One region of the Streptomyces sp. NPDC045701 genome, then DNA from elsewhere that is predicted to be linked to it. Evidence: riboswitches for the same ligand, from Rfam matches in the RefSeq annotation. Region 1 holds a riboswitch; the other holds the start of a gene.
What was found. Region 1 has a riboswitch for cobalamin ahead of AC07DW_RS13305 (ribonucleoside-diphosphate reductase subunit alpha). Riboswitches for the same ligand answer to the same signal wherever they lie in the genome.
Positions count from the first base shown of each region.

Region 2: it holds a riboswitch for cobalamin, as region 1 does, so the genes downstream of both, AC07DW_RS12830 (energy-coupling factor ABC transporter permease) here and AC07DW_RS13305 (ribonucleoside-diphosphate reductase subunit alpha) in region 1, are expected to answer to the same signal.

Region 1 is NZ_JBWKJV010000009.1:65,311-68,489, reverse strand. Features, by position in the region: gene AC07DW_RS13320 (carbon starvation CstA family protein) at 1-295, shown strand, start outside; gene AC07DW_RS13315 (CstA-like transporter-associated (seleno)protein) at 304-516, shown strand; gene AC07DW_RS13310 (GNAT family N-acetyltransferase) at 599-1,102, shown strand; cobalamin riboswitch at 1,156-1,278, shown strand; gene AC07DW_RS13305 (ribonucleoside-diphosphate reductase subunit alpha) at 1,417-3,179, shown strand, end outside.
Region 2 is NZ_JBWKJV010000008.1:214,732-217,910, forward strand. Features, by position in the region: gene dhaK (dihydroxyacetone kinase subunit DhaK) at 1-227, shown strand, start outside; gene dhaL (dihydroxyacetone kinase subunit DhaL) at 236-853, shown strand; gene AC07DW_RS12825 (PTS-dependent dihydroxyacetone kinase phosphotransferase subunit DhaM) at 850-1,254, shown strand; cobalamin riboswitch at 1,323-1,528, shown strand; gene AC07DW_RS12830 (energy-coupling factor ABC transporter permease) at 1,559-2,242, shown strand; gene AC07DW_RS12835 (energy-coupling factor ABC transporter substrate-binding protein) at 2,239-2,643, shown strand; gene cbiQ (cobalt ECF transporter T component CbiQ) at 2,650-3,179, shown strand, end outside.

The sequences.
Region 1 (3,179 bases):
GCACACGGTCGTCACCAACTCCACGGTCGACGGGGTCCTCTCGGCCCTCTTCGCCCTCCTCATCGTCGTGGTGATCGCCGACGCCGGGCGGGTCTGCTACAAGGCGGTGACCCGGCCCGCCGACGTGAAGCTGTCGGAGGCCCCGTACACCGAGTCCCGGATCGTCGCCCCGGCCGGGCTGATCCCCACGGCGGAGGAGAAGGCCGAACTCGTCGCCGCCGGGCTCGGACCCGAGGGCGGCGTCCGCAAGGACGGCACCGGTGACGAGACGCCGGCCGGGACCGGCTCCCGGTGACCCCCGCGGTGGCGACGCGCACGGGCGGCCGGCTGCGGCGCGCGGCGGGCTGGGTCCGCTGGTACGTGCGCGAGGTGTCCGGCGAGGCCGCGTACGACACGTACGTCGCCCACGCCCGCTCCCTCGATCCGGACGCCGCGGTCATGACCCGGCGGGAGTTCGAGCGCAGGCGCACCGACGCGCGGGAGGCGGACCCCCGCGACGGGTTCCGCTGCTGCTGAGCGGGTGACCGCACCGCGGGCCGCCGTGTTTCCGGGGACGGAAATGCGGCGGCCCGTCGCCGTACCCCTCCACACTCGGACCATGGACATCACCATCAGGGCGGTACGGCCGGAGGAACACGGGGCGCTCGCCGAGGTCACCGCCCGGGCCTATCTCGGCGACGGACTGCTGGCCTTCGGGGAGAGCGACGAGTACCTCATCGGTCTGCGGGACGTGGCCCGGCGGGCCGCCGAGGCGGACGTGCTGGTCGCGGTCGGGGAGGACGGACGGGTCCTCGGCGGGGTGACGCTCGTCGCGCGGGCCGGCACCCCCTGGGCCGAACTCGCGCGGGCCGGGGAGGCGGAGCTGCGGATGCTGGCGGTGGAGCGGGAGGCACGCCGGCGGGGCGCGGGCGAGGCGCTGGTGCGGGCGTGCGTGGAGCGGGCCAGGGAGGTCGCCGGGTGCGCGCGGCTGGTGCTGTCCACGCAGGCGTCCATGCGGGCGGCGCACCGGATCTACGAGCGGCTGGGGTTCGTACGGACTCCCGGACGGGACTGGGAACCGGTTCCGGGCGTGACGCTCTCCACGTACGCACTGGAGTTCTGAGCCACACGAGACACAACATGTGGGGGGTGCTTCAACGGGCGCCCCCCACATGTATGCTCGTGCTCGCTGTCGCCGCAGGGGAATCCGGTGGAAATCCGGAACTGTCCCGCAACGGTGTGTTGGTGTGCCTTTGTGTACCTGCGAGTCCGAAGACCTGCCGACAGCGCGCCCGGACCGTCCGGCCCGGGTGCCCAGACGTCCGGGCCTCGCGGAATGGGCCGGTGGACGCGGTGCCCCGTGCCCTCGTGCCCGGGCGTGCCCGCTCCCCCGCCCGCCCCGCCGGTGGCCCCGAGCCGAGCGAGGGAGAGCCCCCAGTGACCATCGCGCCAGCCGATCCGGTCTCAGCGATCGAAGGCGACGGGAACGACGGACCCGGGACCGTACTGCTGCGGACCCTGACCGACCTCACCGCCGATCTGCCCGACACCGACCCCGGCCGGGTCGCCGCCGCCGCGCTGCGCGGCCGGCACGCCGGTTCGGACGAGGCCGAGCTGCGCGAGCTCGCCACCGAAGCGGCCGCCGGGCTCATCTCCGAGGACCCCGCCTACTCCCGGCTCGCGGCGCGGCTGCTGACCCGGACCATCGCCCAGGAGGCGGCCGGGCAGGGCGCGGTGGCGTTCTCGGCGTCGGTGGCCGTGGGGCACCGGGAGGGTCTGATCGCGGACCGTACAGCGGCGTTCGTGACGCTCCACGCGGACCGGATGGACGCGCTGATCGACCCGGCGGCGGACGACCGGTTCGGTTACTTCGGGCTGCGGACGCTGTACTCGCGCTACCTGCTCCGGCACCCGATCACCCGAAAGGTGATCGAGACGCCGCAGCACTTCATGCTGCGGGTGGCGGCCGGGCTGGCCGAGGACGACTCGGCGCGCGCCCTGGACGAGGTCGCGGCCCTGTACCGGCTGATGAGCCGGCTGGACTACCTGCCCTCCTCCCCCACGCTGTTCAACTCCGGCACCCGCCACCCGCAGATGTCCTCGTGCTACCTGCTGGACTCCCCGCTGGACGAGCTGGACTCCATCTACGACCGCTACCACCAGGTGGCGCGGCTCTCCAAGCACGCGGGCGGCATCGGCCTGTCGTACTCCCGCATCCGGGCGCGCGGTTCGCTGATCCGCGGCACCAACGGGCACTCCAACGGCATCGTGCCGTTCCTGAAGACGCTGGACGCCTCGGTGGCGGCCGTGAACCAGGGCGGGCGGCGCAAGGGCGCGGCGGCCGTGTACCTGGAGACGTGGCACGCGGACATCGAGGAGTTCCTGGAGCTGCGCGACAACACGGGCGAAGACGCCCGCCGTACGCACAACCTGAACCTGGCGCACTGGATCCCCGACGAGTTCATGCGCCGGGTCAACGCCGACGCCGAGTGGTCGCTGTTCTCGCCGGCCGACGTGCCGGAGCTGGTCGACCTGTGGGGCGAGGAGTTCGACACCGCGTACCGCGCCGCCGAGGCCAGGGGGCTGGCCCGCAAGACCATGCCGGCGCGGGACCTGTACGGCCGGATGATGCGCACCCTCGCCCAGACCGGCAACGGCTGGATGACGTTCAAGGACGCCTCGAACCGTACGGCCAACCAGACCGCCGAGCCGGGCCACACGGTCCACTCGTCCAACCTGTGCACCGAGATCCTGGAGGTCACGGACGACGGGGAGACGGCGGTCTGCAACCTGGGCTCGGTGAACCTGGGCGCGTTCGTGTCGGGCGGGGACATCGACTGGGAGCGGCTGGACGAGACCGTCCGCACGGCCGTCACCTTCCTCGACCGGGTCGTCGACATCAACTTCTACCCGACGGAGCAGGCCGGGCGCTCCAATGCCCGGTGGCGGCCCGTGGGCCTGGGTGCGATGGGCCTCCAGGACGTCTTCTTCCAGCTGAAGCTGCCGTTCGACTCCCCCGAGGCGCGTGCCCTGTCGACCCGTGTCGCCGAGCGGATCATGCTCGCCGCGTACGAGGCGTCCGCCGGCCTCGCCGAGCGCAACGGCCCGCTGCCGGCCTGGGAGAAGACCCGGACCGCGCACGGCGTGCTGCACCCCGACCACTACGACGTGGAGCTGAACTGGCCCGAGCGGTGGGAGGC
Region 2 (3,179 bases), on a different contig from region 1:
TGAACGGCACGGGGGCGACGCCGCTGCTGGAGCTGTACGGGTTCAGCGCGGAGGTCCAGCGGGTGCTGGGCGAGCGGGGCGTCCCGGTGGCCCGTACGCTCGTCGGCAACTACGTGACCTCGCTCGACATGGCCGGCTGCTCGGTGACCCTGTGCGAGGCCGACGAGGAGACGCTGCGGCTGTGGGACGCGCCGGTGCGCACCGCCGCCCTGCGGTGGGGGATGTGAGGGCCGTGATGCTCGACGCGGAGTTCTTCCGGCGCTGGATGACCGGCGTGGCGGCGGCCGTGGACCGCGAGGCGGACCGGCTCACCGAGCTCGACTCGGCGATCGGGGACGCCGACCACGGCGCCAACCTGCGACGCGGTTTCGCCGCGGTGGTCAAGGCGCTGGAGGACGAGCCGTCCGGTACGCCGGGATCGCTGCTGGTGCTCGCGGGACGGCAGCTGATCTCCACGGTCGGCGGCGCGTCGGGGCCGCTGTACGGCACGCTGCTGCGGCGCGCCGGCAAGGCGCTCGGCGACGCCGCCGAGGTCGCGCCCGTCCAGCTGGCCGAGGCGCTGCGCGTGGGCGTGGCGGCGGTGGCGGAGCTCGGCGGGGCGAAGGCCGGGGACAAGACGATGCTGGACGCGCTGGAGCCGGCGGTCGAGGCGTTGGCCGAGTCGCTCGGCGAGTCGTTCGCGGCGGCGGCGGAGGCCGCGGACCAGGGTGCCCTCTCGACCGTGCCGATGCGGGCCCGCAAGGGCAGGGCCGGCTATCTCGGCGAGCGCAGCGTGGGACACCAGGACCCGGGCGCGACGTCCTCGGCGCTGCTGGTCGCCGCGCTCGCGGCGGCGGCGGAGGGGGGACGGTGAGCGCGCGGGTGGGCATCGTGCTCGTCTCGCACAGCGCGGAGGTCGCGTCCTCGGTCGCCGAACTGGCGCTGGGTCTCGCCGGTGGCGGGGCGACCGCTTCGGTGGCGGCGGCGGGCGGCACGGCGGACGGTGGGCTCGGCACCAGCGCGGAGCTGATCACGCGGGCGGCGACGGCGGTCGACGCGGGGGCGGGCGTGGCGGTCCTGGTGGACCTGGGCAGCGCCGTGCTGACGGTGAAGGCCCTGCTCGCGGAGGGCGACGAGCTGCCCGGCGGCACGCGGCTGGTGGACGCGCCGTTCGTCGAGGGCGCGGTGGCGGCGGTGGTCACCGCGTCGGCCGGCGGGGATCTGGACGCGGTGGCGGCGGCCGCGTCGGAGGCGTACGACTACCGCAAGGAGTGAGGCGCGCCGACGGGGGTGGAGCCGGGTGGTGCGCCGACGCGCGGCTTGTGATGCACCTGGTCAACGCACTACTGTCGCAGGGCCTTGGTGTACGGGAAACCGGTGCGGTACCGGTGCGGCCCTCGCCACTGTGATCGGGAAGTCCGGCTCCACTCCCCGGGGAACCACCTCGGGAAGCCACTGGAACGCCGCGGGAGACCGCGGGGTCCGGGAAGGCGGAGCCGCGGCGGCATGACCCGTCAGCCAGGAGACCGGCCAGGGCGCGTTGTCCATCCACGAGGTGCTGGAGAGGGTCTCCCCCAACATGCATATCGCCGAGGGCTATCTGCCCCCCGTGCACGCGGCCGCCTGGAGTGTCGCGGCCGCCCCCTTCGTCGTCCACGGCGTCCGCGCCCTGACCCGTGAGGTCAAGGCCAATCCCGAATCCACTCTCCTGCTCGGCGCATCCGGTGCCTTCACTTTTGTCCTTTCCGCACTGAAGCTCCCGTCGGTGACGGGCAGTTGTTCCCACCCGACCGGCACGGGGCTGGGCGCGATCCTCTTCCGGCCGCCGATCATGGCGGTGCTGGGCACCATCACGCTGCTCTTCCAGGCGCTGCTGCTGGCCCACGGCGGACTGACGACCCTGGGCGCCAACGCGTTCTCCATGGCGATCGTCGGCCCGTGGGCCGGTTACGGGACGTACCGGCTGCTGCGCCGCCTCGCCGTGCCGCTGATGGTGAGCGTGTTCTTCGGGGCCTTCGTCGCCGACCTGTCCACGTACTGCGTCACCAGCGTGCAGCTCGCGCTGGCCTTCCCCGACCCCGCCAGCGGTGTGGCCGGCGCGCTGGCGAAGTTCGGCGGGATCTTCGCGGTGACGCAGATCCCGCTCGCGGTCAGCGAGGGGCTGCTCACCGTGCTGGTGATGCGGCTGCTGATGCAGTCCAGCAAGGGTGATCTCGCCCGGCTCGGCGTCGTGTCCGTGCCGAAGGAGGCGGTGGCCCGATGAGCCGCAACACTAGGATCAACGCGCTGCTGCTGCTCGTCGTGGTCGCGCTGGCCGTCCTCCCGCTGGCGCTCGGGATGGGCGACCACAAGGAGGAGCCGTTCACCGGCGCGGACGGGCAGGCCGAGACGGCCATCACCGAGTCGCACCCGGACTACGAGCCGTGGTTCAGCCCGCTGTACGAACCGCCGTCCGGCGAGATCGAGTCGGCGCTGTTCTCGCTCCAGGCCGCCCTGGGCGCCGGTGTGCTGGCGTACTACTTCGGTCTGCGGCGCGGCCGCCGGCAGGGCGAGGCACGGGCGCACGCCGCGCCCCCCGCCGGGGACGGCCCGGCCGTGGAACGCCCGGTCGCCGACTCCGTCACCGGTCCGGCCGGGGCCGATTCGCCCCGGACCCCGGCCTAGCCGCCGGTGCTGCCGATCGACGCGGCGGCGCACAGCAGTCGCTGGCGCCGCCGTCATCCGTGCGAGAAGGCCGTGCTCGGCTTCGGCCTGACGGCCCTGGCCGTGTGCCTGCCGCCCTGGCCGGGAGCCGTGCTCGTGGCCGCCGCGACCCTCGCGGTGCTGCTGGGCCCGGCCGGGGTCCCGCCGCGGCAGGTGTGGCGGGCGTGGCGCATCCCGCTGGGGTTCTGCGTGACCGGTGCGGTGCCGCTGCTGTTCCAGCTGGGCGGAGCGGGCGGGCCGGTCACGCTCGCTCCGGACGGGCCGGTGCACGCGGGGCAGCTGCTGCTGCGCACGTCGGCGGCCTCCCTGGGCGTGCTGCTGTTCGCGTTCACCACGCCGGTGTCCGACGTCCTGCCGCGACTGGTACGGGCGGGGGTGCCGGCCCCGGTCGTGGACGTCGCACTCGTGATGTACCGGATCGGTTTCCTGCTGCTGGACGCCGTACGCCGGATCCGGGAGGCGCAGGCGGCGCGCCTCGGACTGACCAGCCGGGCCGC